2 regions of the Priestia sp. YIM B13551 genome follow, and region 2 is predicted to be linked to the other one. Evidence: riboswitches for the same ligand, from Rfam matches in the RefSeq annotation. Region 2 holds a riboswitch; the other holds the start of a gene.
The links. Region 2 has a riboswitch for cobalamin ahead of ACFX4N_RS04615 (ABC transporter substrate-binding protein). Riboswitches for the same ligand answer to the same signal wherever they lie in the genome.
Positions count from the first base shown of each region.

Region 1 (10,613 bases), on a different contig from region 2:
CCTCCGTACGATAAGCTGGATTTTCATTTAGTACTTCCTTGAAAATCTTTTCAAATAACCCAACGTGAAGCTGTTCATCACGATTGATATAGTTAATCATCGTAGATGTCGCCACCATCTTTTGATTTCTCGCAAGATTATAGAAGAAAGCAAATCCGCTATAGAAGAAAAGGCCTTCTAAAATAACATCATATACCATAGACTTCAAAAAGTTTTCAACCGTTGCTTCTTCGCTAAATGCTTTATATCCGTTTGTAATAAAGTCATTTCGAGCGCGAAGCTTTTCGTCTGTGCGCCAGTATTCAAATACTTCATCTTGTTTTCCTTTTGGTACAAGACTTGATAAAACATATGAATACGAATGATTATGAACCACTTCTTGCTGCGCTAAAATAATCATTAGAGCATTAATCGAAGAATCGGTTACATAGTCAGCTACTTTGCTAGCATAATCTGATTGAATACTGTCCAGTAGCGCCAGCAAGCCAATAATTTTTAAAAAGCTCTCTTGTTCGTCAGCCGTTAACTGAGGGAACTGCTTAATATCTTGACCCATATTAATTTCAAACGGCGTCCAGAAGTTAGCTAGCATACGTTTGTATTTAGGGAACGCCCATGAAAATCGGACGTCATCCCAGTTTAGAATATTTGAGCTCTTGCCGTTAATGATTCCTGTCGAACGGTTCGGAGCTGTTTCGTTCATTAATTCTCGTTTTAACATGCTTGTCATCAATTATTCACTCCTTTTAACTATGACAGCTTTCACATTCTTCAATGACTTCACTTGATGTTGAACGTACGTAGTAGGTCGTTTTTAACTTTTCTTTCCATGCCGTCATATGAAGATCCAGCAGCTCTTTTGCTCGGATATCATTTTGCACATATAAGTTGAATGAAATGGATTGATCAATATGGCGCTGTCGCTTGGCGTTTTGCTTAATGCTCCAGTGCTGATCAATTAAATAAACGGACTTATAATACCAGTTTGTTGCTGGTGATAAATCTGGTGCCGTCACCGGGATTTTATAGTTTTTCTTTTCCTCTGAATAAAACTTACGGAAAATCGGATCAATACTTGCAGTAGAACCCGCGATAATAGATGTTGATGAATTAGGTGCTACAGCCATTAAGTAGCCATTTCTTATCCCATTGCTTTGAACTTCGTTACGCAGTTCACTCCACGCTTCGCTTGTGTATTTACGTGTTTCAAAATAAGCGCCTGACTCAAAATCTGAGCCTTTAAATAATGGATATGCACCTTTTTCTTTAGCTAAGTTCATGCTTGCCTGTACGGTTAAGTAAGCAATTTGCTCATACAATTCATCGCAATATGCTACCGCTTCATCTGTTTCCCATGCTATTTTCTTTAAGGCAAGCAAATGGTTCCAACCAAATGTGCCAAGCCCTACTGCGCGGTACTTTTGGTTTGTTAGTTTTGCTTGAAGTACCGGCAAATCATTTAACTCAATAACGTTATCAAGCATGCGTACTTGAATTGGAATTAAACGTTCAAGCACATCTTCAGTTACGGCTCTCGCTAAGTTGATAGAAGAAAGATTACATACAACAAAATCGCCCGGATTCTTTGTAATAATAATTTTTCCGTCTTCCGTAATTTCCTCTGTTACGACCGTTGTGCTTTGGTTTTGCGTAATTTCTGTACATAAGTTGCTGCAGTAGATCATGCCCTCGTGGCGGTTTTGATTAGCTCGGTTAACCGTATCACGATAGAACATATAAGGCGTTCCGGTTTCAAGCTGCGAAAGCATAATGCGCTTGAAGATTTCAATAGCAGGTACTGTTTCTCTTGAAAGCTGTTCATTATTTACACACTCAGCGTAACGAGTGCGGAACGAACCGCTGCCTTCTTCTTCATCATAAAAATCTTCTAACGAGTAGCCCATCAGCGTACGAACTTCGTGAGGATCGAATAAGTGCCAGTCTTCACGTGCCTCTACTTTTTCCATAAACAAATCTGGCAAACATACGCCAGTGAATAAATCATGCGTGCGCTGACGTTCGTCACCATTGTTCAAACGCGCGTCTAAGAATGAAAAGATGTCTTTGTGCCATACGTCTAAATATACGGCAATAGCTCCTTGTCGTTGACCTAGCTGATCGACACTTACAGCCGTATTATTTAGCTGTTTCATCCATGGAATTGTTCCTGATGATACGCCTTTAAAACCTTTTATATCACTTCCTCGGCTTCTAATATGACCGAGGTAGACACCAATTCCGCCTCCATTTTTACTAAGCGTGGCCAAATCTGTATTGCTATCATAAATACCGCGTAAGCTGTCATCAATCGTATCAATAAAGCAGCTAGATAGCTGTCCGTAGCTCTTTCCTGCGTTTGAAAGTGTTGGTGTGGCAACCGTCATATATAGACTAGAAAGCGCCCAGTACGCTTCTTTTACTAATGCTGTTCGATTTTCTTTCTTTTCTTGAGACATCAGCGTCATAGCAATGATAAGAAAACGTTCTTGCGGTAATTCGTATACGCGCTTATCATGTGATGTCGCTAAATAGCGATCTGCTAATGTCAACAATCCAATGTATGTAAATAAACGATCGCGTTCAGGAATAATGACTGAAGCAATTTCATTAATTTCTTCTTCTGTATATGTTTTTAATAGCTGCTTATTATAAATGCCGATTTTTGTTAGTTCTTGAATAAGCTGATAAAACGAACCGTACTTCTCTTTTTTATCGTAACCTCGGTTGTCCGCTGCTTTTCGATATAGTTCGTTTAAGTAGACGTCTGCCGCTACGTACGTCCAATCGGGTTCTTCCATTGAAATACGCTCTAAGGCTGCCAAAATTAGTACGTTTGCAACCTTTTCGTCCGTCATATTTTCCTTTACTGTAACAGTTTGAATAACCTTTTCCTCATACAAAGAAAAATCAAGCTGCGTAAATTCTTTTTTTAAACGTTCAATATATGCAGTTAATTCATGTAGAATTGTAGGCTTTAATGTATTCACCATAAATATGGCTCCTCTCTTCACTTCAAAATAAAAAATCGCTCACCGTACCTCGGTGAGCGAATAGAACGAAGATAGAAGAAGACACTAAGTCTTTTCTCAATCCTCGCTCTACCCTCTCACCTCCCGAAGAAGATAAAACGACATAAAAAAGGCAGGTCTCCTGACTTATGCTTCTTTTTACTTTAAGGCCTTCCCATGATGTTTACTCACAGTGGATCTCCTTATTTCATCAGCATTCACAGTTGCGGGGACAGCTTTGGATTTTCACCAAATTCCCTTTTAAGTCTTTTTATCAGACACCTTTTTCACTGGAAAACACAAAATATAGTATTTTATTATGGATTTCAAAACAACATATTGTGTTATGTTATAAACACATTATATAGGACAACTTAGAAAACTATCAACCTATTTTCAAAAATAATTTTGTTTTTTACGATAAAACTCTTCGACTTTTTTCATCAAACTATTCCATCATAACATGTTTTGACACGCTTGATGGAACAATGTGCTCTTTTTAAAAAATTTGTCCTATTTTTCTACTAAACATTGACAACCTCAATAAAAAAAACCGTTTTTCATAAAAAAACGGTTTTTAATTATTTGTATTCTTTTTCAAATGCTGTGATTGTTTTGATAAACTTTTTATCAATATCGTATCCTATCCCCGGTTTTCCCTTCACCTTTATTACTCCGGCTTCTACCTCTACTTCGGGCTTAATAATATCTTTTTCCCAATAGCGAGACGACGCAGAAATATCACCTGGTATCGTGAAAGAAGGCAGTGTGGCAAGGGCGATATTATGAGCTCGTGAAATCCCTGCTTCTAACATTCCTCCAACCCAAAGTCTTACACCATGCTGGGCGCATAAATCATGAATTTGCTTTGCTACGGACATTCCGCCAACTCGACCGATTTTCACATTGATAATCTTACAGCTTTCTTGTTCAATTGCATGACGTGCATCTTCATAGCTCACAATACTTTCATCTAAGCAAATCGGCGTCTTCATTTGCTTTTGTAACAATCGATGATCAAGGATATCATCAGAACTTAACGGCTGTTCGATCATCATTAAATTCAATTCATCTAGTTTCTTCAATGAATCACTATCGCTTAACGTATAGGCTGAATTGGCATCAGCCATAAGAGGAATGCTTGGAAATTCATCTCGAATTTGTTTCAGTAGCTCATAGTCAGCACCCGGCTTAATTTTCACTTTAAAGCGCTTATAGCCATCTTTCATGTAAGTCTTTATTTGTTCTTTCATTACGGAAATGTCGTTTAAGCCAACTACCACTCCAGCTTCTACAGCAGGCCTTACTCCGCCAATTACTTCAGATAACGGCTTATTTTGCCGCTTTGCATACAAATCCCATACAGCACAGTCCAAAGCTGCTTTAGCCATGTTATTTCGCTTTAGAGGTTTGAATAGCTTTTGAACATCCTCTGGTTTTTGAAGTTGCTGATGAAGAAGCGAAGGAATTAAAAAATCGTCTAACATATGAAAACACGTCTGAATCGTTTCTTCCGTATACCAAGGAGATGAAAAAGCAACGACCTCTCCCCACCCTGTAAAACCTTTTTCATCTTCTACTTCCAGCAAAATCAATTCTCGATCCTGCACCGTACCATAGCTTGTTGAAAAAGGAGAAAGAAGCTTCATGTCAATTTTATAAAGATGTACTTTTTTTATAATCATCGATTAACTCCCTTTCTGTATGAACGATGATAGCTTCCGGCGTATGATTTTATTAGAAGCCGTTCGCGGCAGCTCCTCTACTCGAACGAAATACTTTGGAAGTTTGTACTTCGCTAAAAATTGTTGCATGTGTAAAGATAATTCTTCATCTGAAACGTCTTCTTTTGTAACGATGCATGCTGCCGGAACTTGTCCCCATTTTTCATCGGCTACTCCCGTTACACCAGCCTCTTTAACAGCAGGGTGCTTCAATAAAATATTTTCAATTTCAGCTGGATATACATTTTCTCCACCTGAAATAATGAGGTCCGAACGTCTGTCTAATACATATAGGAAGCCTTCTTCATCCACTTTCCCGATATCTCCTGTATAGAACCAGCCTTGTTGAAGGGCTTTTTCAGTAGCTTCAGGTTTATTTAAATATCCTTTTGTAACATTTGGACCTTTAACAATGATTTCTCCTGCTTCGCTTGTTTCATTTCCTTTTTCATCTACAATTTTCATTGCACATGGAAATAATGGTTTACCTGCTGATCCCAGTTTTCGTAAACTGTCTTCAGGTGAAAGGGTAACGAACTGTGAAGATGTTTCTGTCATTCCATACGTTTGATAAACAGGAATTTCTTTATTCACACAAGCCTCTAAAATAGTAAGCGGTGCAGGTCCTCCTCCTAAAAGCATGCAGCGAAACGTATGCGGATATTTCCGTTCCCCTAACTCATCGAGCATATTGGATAGCATGGAAGTGACAACCGAAATAATCGTTACCCCTTTGTTTTCAATCTCTTCATTTACTGCTCTTGCTTCAAACCGTTCTTCTAAAATGATTTTCATTCCGTAAAAGACGCTCCGCATTAAAATAGATAAGCCGCTAATATGAAACAAAGGAACCGCTATAAGCCAGCAGTCTTTTTCATTTAATCCTAAATTAAGCGCTGAGCCAACGGAACTCCACCAGTGATTTCCATATGTCTGCAGCACTCCTTTTGGATGACCTGTTGTTCCAGACGTATACATAATGGTGAATGTCTCCTCGAGATTCCACGTTTTTTGAAAACCTGTTTCTGCTTCTGGAGAACTTTTTAAAGCAGGTAAAGTAAGCTGAGTAATGGAACTTTGGAATTCTCTCATTAAAAATGTTTCATCCGCAATAAGCAACGACACGTTTGCATCTGTTAGCTGATAATTAATTTCTTCGTTTGTCAAACGCGTGTTGACGAGCAGCAACCGGGCGCCAATATAAGAAACCGCATGTAAAATCTCAATAAACTCCACTCTATTTTTCATGTATAAAGCAATGGTATCGTCTTGCTTTACACCGTTAAACGAAAGCTGCTGTGCTACTTTTTGAACACGTTTATGAAGCTCTTGAAACGTAAGAGACGTTTGCGGTGTTTCTACCGCCACTCGATTTGGCGTCAAATATGCTCTTTGCATAAGCCCATTGGGAATCGTTTGGCTACTCATGAATTTCTCTCCTTTTTATACTGATTAACTAAATTAAATTGAAAAAACAGCCTGATGATAATCACCAAGCTGTTTCAGCTGTTTAAGGGAAACGTGGGAACTGTTGGAAGTCTGGATTGCGTTTTTCCTTAAATGCATCGCGACCTTCTTTTGCCTCATCGGTTGTGTAATAAAGAAGCGTTGCGTCACCCGCAAATTGCTGGATACCAGCTAAGCCATCCGTATCAGCATTAAATGCTGCTTTTAAGAAACGAAGAGCGGTTGGACTTTTTTCTAACATCTCTTCACACCATTGAATTGTTTCAGCTTCAAGCTGTTCTAATGGAACGACCGTGTTTACTAATCCCATGTCTAGTGCTTCTTGAGCGTTGTACTGACGGCATAAGAACCAGATCTCACGCGCTTTCTTATGACCTACGATGCGAGCTAAGTAACCAGAGCCATATCCTGCATCGAAGCTTCCAACTTTAGGACCTGTTTGTCCAAAGACTGCGTTATCCGCTGCAATTGTTAAGTCACATACAACGTGAAGAACGTGGCCTCCACCAATTGCATAGCCTGATACCATCGCAACAACAGGCTTTGGAATTACACGAATTAAACGCTGTAAATCTAGAACGTTTAGACGTGGAATTTCATCTTCTCCTACATAGCCGCCGTGGCCGCGAACTTTTTGGTCTCCGCCTGAGCAAAATGCTTTATCTCCAGCACCTGCTAATACAATTACTCCAATACTTGCATCGTCACGAGCATAAGCAAATGCATCGATCAATTCCATTACTGTTTTTGGACGGAATGCATTGTGCACTTCCGGACGGTTAATCGTAATTTTAGCGATTCCGTTATATGTTTCGTATAAAATGTCTTCATACTGACGTGCTGATGTCCATTCAACTGTCATCTTTATTTCCTCCTAATTATGTAGTAGCTAAGAACTCACTTACTATTCTACCAAAAATCTCGGGTTGTTCCACGTGAATTGCATGGCCTGTCCCTAAAATAATTCTAGAAGTAGCATTTGGTATTAATGTTTGCATTTCTTTGGAAATTAAACAAAACTTTTGATCTACTTCTCCTGTAATAAGCAAAACCGGCATCAACAGATTGTCCAGCTTCTCCCAAAGTGACGGCTGGACTCCTGTTCCCATTCCTTTCAAACTGTTGGAAAGGCCGGTTTCTGTATGCGAAAGTCTTTCTTTACGCACCGCTTCTTGAACATGGCTAGGCAATTGCTTTTGAGAACTAAAAAGAGGGATTTCCTCCCAAAAGTTCACAAATTCTTCAATCCCATTTTTCATAATGCGGCTCGCCAGCTGTTCATCTTTTTCTTTTCTTAGCTTTTGTTCTTCTCGCGTTTTTAAACCAGGCGATGCGCTTTCTAATACCAACTTTTTCACAAGGTGTGGATATCGCTGAGCAAATGAAAGAGCAAGCCTTCCTCCCATCGAATATCCAATTACATTCACCTGTGATAGAGATAGCTGTTGAAGAAGCTCATGCAGTGCTTCAACAACTGCTTCCATTGAATATGGTTTGATTTCTTTCGGAGCTGCTGATTGGCCATGACCAATAATATCAACAGCAATCACCTGATAGTCTTTAACGAATTTCTTCATAAAGGTACGCCAAGTTTGAGAAGAACCGGTAAAGCCGTGAAGCAGAAGCAGCGGCTCTCCTTTTCCCTCGGTGTGCACATAGTAAGATACACCATTTAATTGATACATCATTGCTTATTCCTCACCGTTTGACAAATTTATTTCCCCGGAAACAAGTTTCCACAAACTGCGATGAGTCTCTACATTTTCTGTACGAGTTGTACGAATCTCTACAACATGCAACCCGCCTTTTACGAAAGCATGGTTCATTGCATGTCGAAATTCTTCCCAGCTGCTTGCTGAAGAAAATGTGCCATCATACAAACGCGTGGCATGCTCAAAATTTAATCCAGTTGGCGTACCAAATAAAAATTCAAAGTGCTTTTCTTGTTTTGACTGCGGTAAAAATGAAAAAATTCCTCCGCCGTCATTGTTAACTAGCACAACGGTTAAATTTAAATTATGCATTTTAGCTGCCAGCAGACCATTTAAATCGTGATAAAACGATAGGTCACCAATAAATAAAACGGTGTGATCGTAAGCCGTGCTTACGCCTAGAGCAGACGAAACTACACCATCAATTCCATTTGCTCCCCGATTTACAAAGAGTGGAATATCTTTTTCCGTATTTAAGAAGAAAGAATCAATATCTCGAACAGGCATTGAATTTCCAGCAAACAAAGCCGTGCCTTCAGGTACTACATCAACAATTTCTTGAACTACTTGTCCTTCGAACCATTCCTGGCCAGAAGTTAATGTTCTCAAAGCCTGTGCAGTTTGAGCATTAATCTTTTTCCACAGACTCAGCCATGAAGTAGACTCCTCTTGATTCGCTGAAAGACGCTTGATCAGTTCTTCACAAAATAATGTCTCATCGGCTTCAATCATCACTGTTGAACGCAAAGTAGGATCTCTCCAGCCTTTACCTTGGTCAACTACAAACATTTCTGTCGGCTCGTGTGCTTTCAAAAATTGCAATAGCGGTTTCGATACCGGCATCGCGCCAAAACGAATGACAACTTCCGGGTGAAAACGCTCATCAACCTTATCACTTTTTAAAAATGTATCATATGTCTCTATTACATTTTCTTTTGAATGCTTGCCGCTTCTTAATTGTGATAACGGATCTGCAAGGACCGGAAAGCTTAAAGATTCAGCTAAACGGCATACGCTGTCTACTGCTTTTAAAGACATTTGGTCTCCGCATATAATAAGTCCTTTTGTTGTTCCCTTTAAGCGCTTCGCAATTTCTTCGAATCCTTTTTCAGATAGAGATGCTTCTCCATGAATAGCAGCCACATATGATTTACCGCGTTTCCCTTGACTCCATAAATGTTCAATAGACAAATCTGGTACAATCGGTTCACGTAAAGGTACGTTAATGTGTACAGGACCGCTCGGTATAGCTTGAGCTGTATGAACAGCCCTTGAAGCTACTGTTCGAATATAACGATTCATATCTGCACTTTCTTCTGGTAAAGCTGTATCTACAAACCACTTCGCATATTGACCGAAAAGATGATTCTGATTAATGGCCTGCGGGGCACCTATATCCCTTAACTCATGCGGCCGATCCGCTGTGATAACTACTAAAGGAATGCGTGAGTAGTGAGCTTCAATTACTGCAGGATAATAATTCGCTGCAGCTGTTCCAGATGTACATACAAGCACCACTGGTTTTTTCTTTGCTTTTGCTATTCCTAGAGCAAAAAAGCCGGCGGAACGTTCATCAATATTTAAGTGCACATGAATATCAGGGTGTTCAGCCATAAGCATCGCAATAGGCGTTGAACGTGACCCTGGACTGACCACTACTTCTTCAACATTTGCTTCTACTAATTCATCCACGAATGACGCAATATACGTTGTTAATGATTTAATGTGTTCCACGCATAATCCCTCCTAAAGCTGAAAGCATCGGGTTGAATTTAATTCTTGTTTCTTCATATTCACTTTCAGGCGTAGAATCTGCTACAATTCCACAGCCCGCAAATAAAACGGCTTCTTTCTGCTGAATAACAGCGGAGCGGATTCCTACTATAAATTCACCGTTTCCGTTGATATCCATCCATCCTAAAGGAGCTGCATACCACCCTCGGTCAAAGGATTCTAGCTGTCGAATAATAGGCAAGGCCTCCTGTTGAGGATATCCTCCTAGCGCTGGTGTTGGATGGAGCTTTTGAATAAATGAAAATAGCGTTACATCTTCCTTTATACGCCCTTTAACAGGTGTATACAAATGTTGAATATGCTTTGTTTTATATAAACTTGGCGTACTTGGAATTTCTACTTCATAACAATAAGAATTCATCGCTTCTTTAATCATATGAACAACAACATCGTGTTCAATTAAGTTCTTGGGATCTTGAAGCAATTCCTCACCTAGTTCGTGATCTTCCTGCCTTGTCTTTCCTCTTGGAATCGAACCCGCTAAACAAGTGGAAAACACATAATCTCCTTGTTTTTGCACTAGCCTTTCTGGGGAAGCGCCGATAAAATGCTGATGCTCTCCCTCTAAAATATATGTGTAGCTAGTTGGCTGTTCCTTTAACAGACGCTGAAGCACGTATTCAGTAGAAATATCTTCATTAAATTTTACTTTTAATTGACGAGCAAGAACCACTTTCTCTATAGCCTGTTGCTTAATTAAAGTAGTAGCTCTTTCAACATTTCCTTTAAATTTCTCTACCCCAATTTCCTCTTTTTCCAACAGCAAAGGTGAAATATGAGATTCCCCGTCGTACTCTTCACAAAGAACAAGCTTTTGGACCTCTTCGAAATAATTGATGTGCTTTTTAACAGAATCTTGTCCTTTAACCATCATATTAACGGTAAGGTATCCTTCTTTGTCTACCTGA
Region 1 covers NZ_JBHZOX010000004.1:10,900-21,512, reverse strand. Annotated here, with positions in the region: gene ACFX4N_RS19800 (ribonucleotide-diphosphate reductase subunit beta) at 1-730, opposite strand, end outside; gene ACFX4N_RS19795 (ribonucleoside-diphosphate reductase subunit alpha) at 747-2,990, opposite strand; cobalamin riboswitch at 3,124-3,309, opposite strand; gene menC (o-succinylbenzoate synthase) at 3,590-4,693, opposite strand; gene ACFX4N_RS19785 (o-succinylbenzoate--CoA ligase) at 4,697-6,160, opposite strand; gene menB (1,4-dihydroxy-2-naphthoyl-CoA synthase) at 6,243-7,061, opposite strand; gene menH (2-succinyl-6-hydroxy-2,4-cyclohexadiene-1-carboxylate synthase) at 7,078-7,887, opposite strand; gene menD (2-succinyl-5-enolpyruvyl-6-hydroxy-3-cyclohexene-1-carboxylic-acid synthase) at 7,891-9,645, opposite strand; gene ACFX4N_RS19765 (isochorismate synthase) at 9,632-10,613, opposite strand, start outside.
Region 1: another riboswitch for cobalamin. It lies ahead of ACFX4N_RS19795 (ribonucleoside-diphosphate reductase subunit alpha); the one in region 2 lies ahead of ACFX4N_RS04615 (ABC transporter substrate-binding protein).

Region 2 (10,613 bases):
CTTGTATAGGTTTCCGCTCGGTGTGACAACCTCAAACAGAAGAAGGAAGGTGCTAACTAAAAAGTCTTCGAATGCCCGTAGGCAGCATAAATGAATAAGCAAATATAGGTAAAAAATTAATAAGTATGTTACAATACCTAGTGAGTTATAACAATGAATTTTACGATATGAAAAGACCATATGGGAAAAGATGAGAAAGGAAAGATACGAATGCCTAGATGGATAAAAAGAATGCTAGTTGTATTTATTACAGTATTTACATTTGGGCTTGTCACTCCACCAGAATATTTATACGTTGATGATGCAAAAGCGGACAAGCAACATAAAGCAGGGTATGTAAGAGAAACAACTCCTGTCACAGCTGTTATAGAAGATATTCATTTGCCATATGAAGAACCAAAATATGAAGACGTTTCATCATTTGTTACGTATGCAATGGAATCAGCTGAAAAACAGTCAGTGGAAAAATTCGGAACAAAAATTGGGCCTGTCATTGAAGATGAATTTCGTCAAGCAGTGTTACCTAAAATTGAAGAAGTGCTGACCGACATTGGCACTGAACGTGAACAGTCAATTCAGAATCTCGAGATAAGCGAGCATCCTGCTGCTGGCTATGGTGAAAAGATTTTCCATGTATATGACCGGGAGACCGGTCAGGACTTAATACGGTTTCACGTACGGCGTGAAAATCCTCCAAAAGATGGATACTGGTTTAATTTTCACTATCATGCGGCTGCAGATAATTTTCAAAAGCATTATGATTTAGGGAAAATTTATTGGAACCGAAACATGCCGCCTAAATGGTTTAGCTGATAATAGACACAACATTCTACGATTTCGAAATGTTAGCTTTTTTAAGCTAGCATTTTTTTACGTCTAAAACCGTTATGGTCTAAATAAGCTGAAACATTAGCACAACGATAAAAAAATCGTTTATAATGAAGTCAGACTTCTTACCATAGAATAGTGAGAAGGAACGAATAGATGCTGGAGGTAACACAATGAAACAATTTACGGAAGAAAAACAATTTCGCGAACAAATTAAGAACGAAACACTAAGCGTTGGGATTTTTACGACAACGTGGTGTCCTGATTGCAAACGTTTGGATATGTTCATTGATGAAATCGTTGACGAAAATACAGATAAAGCATGGTTTAAAATTGACAAGGATGAGTTTGAAGAACTTTCTGCTGAAAACAATGTAATGGGTATTCCTTCTCTTCTTGTATATAAAAACGGTGAAAAAATTGCACACTTGCACAGTGCAAATGCTAAAACGCCTGAAGCGGTCCGTGAATTTTTAGCAACTCTTTAATTCCTTAAGCTGCGAGAGCATTCTCGCAGCTTTTTTTGTGAGAATGGCTATTTCCATTTTTCCATGAGTGGGGTATACTAGGACAAGTGAATAATCGTAAAGCAATAAGGTCTCAATTTAAAGATTGAGTGAAAAGGGAAGTCTGGTGAAAAACCAGCGCGGTCCCGCCACTGTAAGCGCTTTGTGCGTAAGTCAGGAGACCTGCCTTATTGTTAGCTGTGAAACCTTCGAGGAAGGGTGAAGCAGGGTAATGAACATACATATCAAGTATAGTGAACGGATTCTTTTCCTGCTTATCTTGACGTTACCTGCTTTGCTTTCAATTGAAAGTAAAGCTTTTTTATTTTGAAGCTGCCGGCGAGCAGTATACATAGTCAAAGCGGAAAAACGGGATAGCGCTGCTTTTTGCATGATCATTTGCTTTTTCTTTAACGTGGAGGTTTCGTATTCACAATGAACAATATATAGGGGGAGTATTTAGATGAAAAAATGGCTTTCGTATTCCATTATTGCACTGTTAGTCATCGTACTTGCTGCATGCGGTGCAGGCAGCCAAAGCAACAGTGATAAAAAAACGAAGCAAGATACGGCACAAACGTCACAAGCTGCATTTCCAGTAAAGGTAAAAGACGCGCGTGATAAAGAAATTACGTTGAAAAAACAGCCTAAGAAAATTGTTTCATTAATGCCAAGTAATACGGAGATTGTATATGCCCTTGGCCTTGAAAAAGAATTAGTCGGTGTTACAAGCAACGATGATTATCCTAAAAGCGTAAAGAAAAAAGCGCAGGTAGGAGATATGAACGTTAATGCAGAAAAAGTTATTGCTTTAAATCCTGATTTAGTGCTGGCACACGCTTCAAGTATGGGCGTTTCGGATGAAGTATTTAAACAAATTGAAAGTGCGGGTATTCCGGTATTTGTTGTAAAAGATTCAACAACGTTTGATACGGTTTATGATTCTATTACGCAAATCGGTAAATTAACAGGTAAAACAAAAGAAGCTAATCAAACAATTAAAGACATGAAAGAAAAAGTAGCTTCAATTGAGAAAAAAGCAAAAACGATTTCAAAAGAAGATCGTAAAAAAGTATGGATAGAGGTATCAGGAGCTCCTGAGATTTATACAACAGGAAAAGGTACGTTCATGAACGAAATGCTTACTATGATCGGTGCTGATAACGTAGCGGGTAGTGAAAAGGGTTGGGTTAAGTTTTCTGAAGAGCAAGTTGTTAAGTTAAACCCTGACGTTATTATCGCAACGTATGATGCAGACAAAAATGAGATTATGAAGCGTCCCGCTTGGAGCAGCATGACTGCTGTAAAAGAGGGTAACATCGAGAAGGTTGATCAAAACAAAATCAACCGCTTAGGACCTCGTATTGTAGATGGCTTAGAGGACTTAGCAAAAGCAGTATACCCTGAGGTGTACAATAAATAAGAAGAGGGACCATATTCCAGTTCGAATTGAAAAGGGGATTGGTCCCTTTTCACATCTTAAAATTGAAGAACGGCCTGAGCTTTTAATCATGAAAACCGAGACTTCTTATAAAACATACAGCTCAGGGGTTTTAGGAACAGGTATTACGGAAACGGACACCTTTTACAATCGATTTGTTCACAAAGACTATTATTCAGATACTCCTTCTATGGAGTATGAGCAATATTTGATGAAAGAAAATGTACGCCATGAGCAAATCGTAGGGTTGATGACAGCCGTTTGGTTAAAAGAAAGAGCGGTTTACTGTTATGAAGGCTACGGAGTAAGAGTAGCTTCCGTGATAACGGCTGGAGTAGGAAACGCAGTAGATATTACAGCTGACGAAGCTGTCCCGTTCTATTCCTCTCCCGGTACAATTAATATGTTTTTTTTCGTGGAAGGTACGCTTACGGATGCTGCGTTTTTACAGCTTTTTATTGCGGCCACAGAAGCTAAAACAAAAACGCTGTCACAGCTGGGGGTCATAGATCCAGCTACAAAGACGATTGCTACGGGAACATCTACGGACAGCATCTCAGTTGCAGCGTCTCAGCAAGGACCATTATATGAATATGCAGGCTCTATGACCGCTTTAGGTCAAGCGGTAGCCAAGCTGGTGAAAATAAGCTTAGAGCAGGGACTTAAGGGAAAGAGGTGAAAAAATGAGTATTACACAAGCGATAATTGCACACATGACGGCCATGACGATTGCTTTACTAATTGACCGAATGATAGGCGACCCCGAAAATTGGCCGCATCCCGTTCGCTGGTTTGGCAAGTGGATTTATTGGATGGATTCCAGATTAAATAAAGGTGTAGGAAAACGATTCAAAGGATTGCTTCTTGTGATAAGTATGGCTGTGCTAGCAGGAGTTGTTCCCTTTTTGTTCCTCCATGCTTTGTACGGAGTTGATTTTATAGCAGGTGTTTTAGTAGAGGGCGTAATGATTGCGACTACTATATCCACTCGTTCTTTAAGCGAAGCTGCTTATAAGGTACAAAAGCCGCTTCAGCTAGGAGATATGGAGAAAGCTAGATATGAAGTAAGTATGATTGTGGGACGAGATACAGATCGTTTGTCAGAAGGAGAAATTGCCAGAGCGACGGTAGAGACCGTGGCTGAAAATACAAGTGATGGTATTACAGCTCCGCTTTTTTATGCATTTATAGGAGGAGGAGCCCTAGCCTTTTTTTACCGAGCTATTAACACATGTGATTCGATGGTTGGGTACAAAAATGACCGCTACTTTCTGTTCGGCTACTTTAGTGCAAAAACCGATGACGTATTAAACTATATTCCAAGTCGGCTAACTGCAGTAGTGATGACGGCTGTTAATGTAGTAAAAAGCCAGTATTCTCTTGGGCATGTAACGAGTTTGATTAAGCGTGATGCTAAGAAGCATCCAAGCCCAAATAGCGGATACGGGGAAAGCGCAGTGGCTGCTCTTTTAGGTATTCAACTCGGCGGGCTTAATACATATAAAGGCATAGAATCTAATCGTGCAAAAATGGGTGAACCACTCATTCCCCTGCAAGCCGGTCATATTGAACAAGCTGTTTTCATTATGAAAAGGACGGTCTATGCTACGTGGTTATTATATCTTTTGTTAGGAGGAGTTATTAGTGCTATTACCTACACATGGAGCTAATCCTAATGTCTTTTTAAAAGCAATAGGGGCCGAGAATTTATCGCATATAAAAGACTTTAGCGTGAATACAAATCCTTTAGGGGCTCCCCTTGTGCTTCACGAAAAGTGGAACGAATTCAAGGATGCAGCGTTTAGTTATCCTGATCCTCAAGTAACAGAGCTGAAAAATAAACTTGCAGCTCATCATCATGTTTCAGCTGCTCAAGTGCTGCCTACAAATGGCGCCGCTGAAGCGTTTTTCCTTATTGCTTCGTTATTTTCAGGAGAGAAAGCAGGGATTGTACAGCCGACCTTCGTTGAATATGAACAGGCAAGTAAAGCTTATGGATGTGAAGTGACATACGTTCCTTTAGCTGAAGAAAATGGCTGGAGCTGGGATATAGAGTTGATTATGAGTATTCTTCCGGACATAAAAGTACTGTGGATTTGCCATCCAAATAATCCAACGGGTGTTATGTATAGTCATGAGGAATGGATGAAAGTAGTAAAAGCTGCTGCTCATCATGGTACATACTTAATAATTGATGAGGCATTCATTGATTTTGTCGAACATCAGCCTTCATTTGATTCTCTTATTCTGGATTATGAGCATATCATTGTGGTGCGTTCCATGACAAAGATGTTTAATATTGCCGGGCTTCGTCTTGGCTATATTTTGGCAAATGAAAAAATCATTAGCAAGATGTCTAAAAAGCAGCCTCCTTGGAGTGTAAATGGATTGTCGCAGCAAGTAGGAATGATATGTGTGGATGAAAAAGATTTTGTGAAAAAAACCGTACATTATATTAAACAAGAACGGGAGCGGATCTTGAGTCAACTAAAGGAATGGGGGCTTTTGGTTTCTCCTTCTCAAACAAACTATTATCTTTGCAGCGTTCCGTCTTCTATTAAAACGCGCGAATGGCTTGTCTATTTAGCAAGCCATGGCGTGGTAGCTCGTCATACTGAAAACTTTCCATTTTTAAATGGACGCTATATCCGTTTGGCCGTGAAAACGAAAGAAGAAAATGACTATTTACTTAAAATAATCAAACAAGGACTCGATGAAATATGATCATCTTTATTAGCGGAGGCGTTCGAAGCGGAAAATCACGTGGAGCGGAGAATATGGTTCAAACTTTTTGTACAAAGCGCGCTGTTTATATTGCCACAAGCAGGCAAACAGATAAGGAAATGCAAAAACGCATCCAGCTTCATCAAAAAGAACGCCAAGCAGCGAACACGCCTTGGATAACGATCGAACAGTCTGTAAATTTACAACAAATTTTGCCAAATCTTCAAAGTGATGATGCTATACTTTTGGATTGTGTCACGAATTGGCTTGCCAATGAGCTTTTTTTAACAGAAAGAAGGTGGCAAACAAAAGAAGGGAAACAAGCGGTTTTTCTTCATATGATAGAAACGCTCGATAAGCTGTTTGCGCAGTCTCAGCCGGTTGTGCTAGTATCTAATGAACTGTTTGAAGCGGGCGTATTAGAAGAGCCCACATATAGCTATATGAAGATGTTAGGGAAATTACATCAGTATATTGTAGAAAAAGCAGATGTGGCTATTTGTGTAGAAGCGGGAATTTATCGTTTTAAAAAAGGAAAGGAATGTGTAGATATATGAAAGAATGGATAGCTATACTACGAATTTCTCTCCAGTTTTTTACGATCTTACCACTGGCTAAAACCGTTCAATGGACTGAAAAAAGAACGGCACGCTCACTTTTTGTGCTGCCTTGGATTGGTATGTTACTAGGCTTGATGTTTTATAGCTTTTTACAGCTGCTTCAATCTTCACCTATCACTACGATTGTTGATAGTATTTTAGTTTTGCTTTTACCGCTTGTTTTAACGGGTGGCCTTCATTTAGACGGCTGGATGGACGTAAGCGATGCGTATTTTTCTCATCAGTCAAAGGAAAAAAAACTGCAGATTTTAAGTGATCCGCACGTTGGGTCTTTTGCTATTCTTTCTCTTATGGTTCTGCTGCTGCTGCGTTTTAGTGCGATCTATGAATTAGTGTCTCTTTCTTCTTTATCAATTTGGGCATGCTTAATTGTCTTTACGCTTCCAAGAATTGGAGCAGCCTTTTTGTTGTTGAGAGATAAGCCCGCTAAAGAGACGGGTCTGGCTGCATATTTTCAAAAAGGAGTCACCAAACGGTCTATTTACGGATTTATCATCATGAGCCTATTCTTAGTTGCTATTTTCGTTATTTTTATGGACAATAAATTCATTATTCTTTTCTTTGCCGGTTTTCTATGGCTCTGGATACGATTTTATCGTTCGCAGTTTGGTGGCGTAACAGGAGATGTTATAGGGGCAACCATTGAAGGAGGAGAAACGCTTTTATGGATAATTCTTTGGTTATCACATGTATTCGTCACGGCATGACGCTTGAAAATCAACAGAAAAAATATATAGGGTGGAGTGATCCGCCTTTAAGTATAGAAGGGAAAAATGAATTGAAAGAGCTTTTTCTAGAACCTCAGCTCGTTATTTCCAGTGACTTAAAAAGAGCGCTAGAAACAAGTGCAGTTGTTTTTCCAAAATCTCAGGTGGTTAAAAGTAAAAATTGGCGTGAGCTGCATTTTGGAGATTGGGAAGAGAAGACGTATGAAGATTTAAAAAACATACGGGCGTATAGAAATTGGATTGATCACTGGACAGAACATACGCCTCCGAATGGTGAAAGCTTCTCAAGCTTTTCAAACCGAATTTGGGCAGCGTGGGAAGAAGCGGTCGATTTGGCGGCCAGTCAGCAATTGCGTCACATTGCTATTGTTTCACACGGCGGACCACTGCGTTTACTTGCATCCCACTTTAAACAGACAGCGTCGCTTTGGGATGTTTCTTTTTCTTATGGAGAAGGTTTTTCAGTAGCGTGTACATCATACAAACAGGCAAAGGAGAGAAGAGCATGCATTTCGTATTCGGCGGTGCATTTACCGGCAAAAGAAAATGGGTGAAGCAGCATTATGCCAGTGAGTCGGTAAAATGGCATTGTTTGTATGAAGACCCTGTTTTACCAGCGCTTGAGTTCGAAGAAAGTTACATAGTGCTAGAAGGATTTGAGCACTATGTTAAGGAATTAATACATAGCGAGCTGGAGTCTCCGCACCTTGTTGTTAAAAAGTTAATACAGAAGTGGAGAGACAGCGGTGTATGGGAAAAGTTAATAGTGATTGGAACTGAAGTCGGCAAAGGGATTGTTCCTTTAGATCCAACAGAGCGGCAGTGGAGAGATGAATGCGGGTATGCGTATCAGCATTTAGCGGCATATGCCCGGAAAGTAGATCACATTTGGTACGGAATTGCTAATCGATTGAAGGAGGAAATATAATGAACATTTACACAAAAACAGGGGACAAAGGGCAGACAAGCTTAATTGGAGGACGAGTAAATAAAGATGATATTCGAGTGGAAGCATACGGTACGATTGATGAGCTAAATGGCTTTGTAGGTCAAGCGATTTATCAGCTGGATGAAACAACATTAAAAGATGTAAAAGAAGAGCTAATTACGATTCAACATGAGCTTTTTGACTGTGGAAGTGATTTAGCATTTGCAAAAGATGATCATCCGTACAAAGTAACAAACGACATGATATCAGTACTTGAAAAGCGCATTGATGTCTATATGTCAGAAGCGCCGGCCATTGAGCGTTTTATTTTACCTGGAGGCACACCTGCAGCGACAACGCTTCATATTTGCCGGACGATTACACGCCGCGCAGAACGGCTTGTTGTTGGCGTGCAGCGTGAGTATAAAATTAATGCGGCGGTGCTTCAGTATTTAAATCGTTTATCCGATTATTTCTTTGCTGCGGCTCGAATCGCTAACGCGCGAGAAAATGTACAAGATGTAGAATATATTCGCAGTGCCAAAGTATTTAAACAGCCTAAAAAATAAGGTATAAAAAACGGTCGAGCTAAAAGCGATCGTTTTTTTTAATGAGCTATTTCGATAGGCAAAATAAAGCTATAAAAAAGAGGTAAATGCATCTATAATGATAAGAGACAGAGAGATAAAGAAAAGAGGTTGAGAAATGAATCAAGATTCTAAACGAGCAGGTATTGTTTATACAGCCAGCGCTTACGTTATGTGGGGGCTTTTTCCGCTTTACTGGAAGCTTCTTGGCGAGGTGAATGCGAATGAAATACTCGCTCACCGTGTCATATGGTCATTTGTTTTTATGCTTTTACTTTTGCTTGTGACAAAGCAAATGAGTGCTTTAAAGAAGACGCTTGGTTTATTATTTCGTAATACGAAACAAGCGGTCATTTTATTTGTGGCTTCAGTGCTGATCAGCATCAACTGGTTCGTTTACATTTGGGCGGTTAACCATAATCATATTATTGAAACAAGTTTAGGTTACTACATCAACCCGCTCGTTAGTATTTTACTTGGTATAGTCGTTTTAAAAGAGAAGCTTAATTTTTGGCAGGGTGCTTCTGTTGGATTAGCTGCTATAGGTGTTATCGTTATGACAGTTACATACGGGCATATCCCATGGGTATCATTAAGCTTAGCGTTTAGCTTTGGTTTGTACGGTCTTGTAAAAAAGACTATTCAATTAGAAGCAAAAGTAGGATTAACGATTGAAACGATGATGGTTGCACCTATTGCAGTTATTTATTTTATTTTTCTTTTAGTGAAAGGATCTTCAAGTTTTTCCCTTCAGTCGCTTGATCTGAGTGCTCTTTTAATTGGAGGCGGTGTTGCTACAGCTATGCCACTATTATATTTCGCTAAAGGGGCCCCGCTTATTCCGCTATCGATGGTCGGTTTTTTACAGTACATTGCTCCTACCATGACGCTTTTATTAGGGGTATTCGTGTATCATGAACCGTTTTCTAGCGTAGAGATGATTGCCTTTTTGTTCATTTGGGGCGGATCGGTTATGTTCATTTTATCTAAAACTAAGTTCATGAGTTCTCATCAGCCGAAATTCTTTAAAGGGCGCTCAGCTTAACGGACAAAAAAGCGGATATCTTTAGATATGCGCTTTTTTGTCTGCCGTAAAGAAATAAAAACGGAGACGGGAAAGTCACCGTATGTATACTTTATAGCTTCCGCTTGAAATGAGCGTTCAACTGACCTTGAAGCATTTGGTTTTTTACTTCTTTCATTTTTCTCGCTTCATCTTTTTTGGCCAGTTCTGTGCGTATTTCACTCGTTTGAACTCCTTCTTCTATGCGATCGGCAATATCCATTAATCGTTCGACGTCTGAAAACGAATATTTCCGGATACCCGTATTGGTTCGGTCCGGAAAGAGCAGGCTTCTTTTCTCGTAGTAGCGAATTTGCCTTTCTGATAAACCGGTTAATTCTTTTACAATCCCAATAGACATGACTTTTTTATCTCGATATGACGCTTCATTCGTAGACAATCTCCCTCACCCCTGAGTACGTAGTAGTATGTTATTATTATAAAGGAAAAAAATACAAAAATTTATAACATGTAATACATTCTAACATATATATGTTATATTTTTGAATTACTATGTGAGAAAAAGTGACATAAATAATGAAATAGGGAAAAGAGTCCTATAAACTAATGATTAACTCGATCCCAAGTGGTTAACCATACAGGATAAAGCTTTGTGGTTAACCACTTGCTTTCAAAATGATGAATAGAAAATAAATGTGAGAATATACATAAATTCTAAAAGGGAAGGGCGTTTTAAATGGCTGTGCAACAATTGAAAAAAGAAGAGATTATTGAGCTGGCAAAAGAAATTATTGAACTTGATTTGAAAAGAGATGAAAAATTTGAAGAGTTGACAGAGTTAGCTGGAAATCGTGCATATGAAATTTTGCGCAGAGTACAAAATGCCTGTTTATAAGTAATAAAAAAAATCCCGCTCTAGGCGGGATTTTTAATTGGACTGCTGTTCAAGATTAAATAATTCTTGTTTCATCTTAGTGTGGTCGAGGTTTTCCCCTATAAAGACAAGAGTGGTGGGCAGCTTCATCATTTCTTTCATATATAGAGGCATGCCGTATGAATATTGAAACGAATACGTATCATCCGAATGAGTAAAGCGCATATAGCCTTTAATACGATAGATGGTATCTGGCATTTGGCGCAGCCAATTTTCAAATAATTCAAGATCCACTTTTTTTGTAAACTCATATACAAATGTTTTCAAATGAAGATGATCTTCAACATGAGCCT
Region 2 covers NZ_JBHZOX010000001.1:880,519-891,131, reverse strand. Annotated here, with positions in the region: gene ACFX4N_RS04625 (YpjP family protein) at 211-813, shown strand; gene ACFX4N_RS04620 (thioredoxin family protein) at 1,002-1,316, shown strand; cobalamin riboswitch at 1,407-1,539, shown strand; gene ACFX4N_RS04615 (ABC transporter substrate-binding protein) at 1,798-2,757, shown strand; gene ACFX4N_RS04610 (adenosylcobinamide amidohydrolase) at 2,846-3,454, shown strand; gene cbiB (adenosylcobinamide-phosphate synthase CbiB) at 3,459-4,445, shown strand; gene cobD (threonine-phosphate decarboxylase CobD) at 4,420-5,499, shown strand; gene ACFX4N_RS04595 (bifunctional adenosylcobinamide kinase/adenosylcobinamide-phosphate guanylyltransferase) at 5,496-6,056, shown strand; gene cobS (adenosylcobinamide-GDP ribazoletransferase) at 6,053-6,826, shown strand; gene ACFX4N_RS04585 (histidine phosphatase family protein) at 6,784-7,401, shown strand; gene ACFX4N_RS04580 (bifunctional adenosylcobinamide kinase/adenosylcobinamide-phosphate guanylyltransferase) at 7,353-7,775, shown strand; gene ACFX4N_RS04575 (cob(I)yrinic acid a,c-diamide adenosyltransferase) at 7,775-8,344, shown strand; gene rarD (EamA family transporter RarD) at 8,481-9,407, shown strand; gene ACFX4N_RS04565 (MerR family transcriptional regulator) at 9,499-9,825, opposite strand; gene ACFX4N_RS04560 (hypothetical protein) at 10,123-10,281, shown strand; gene ACFX4N_RS04555 (CobW family GTP-binding protein) at 10,315-10,613, opposite strand, start outside.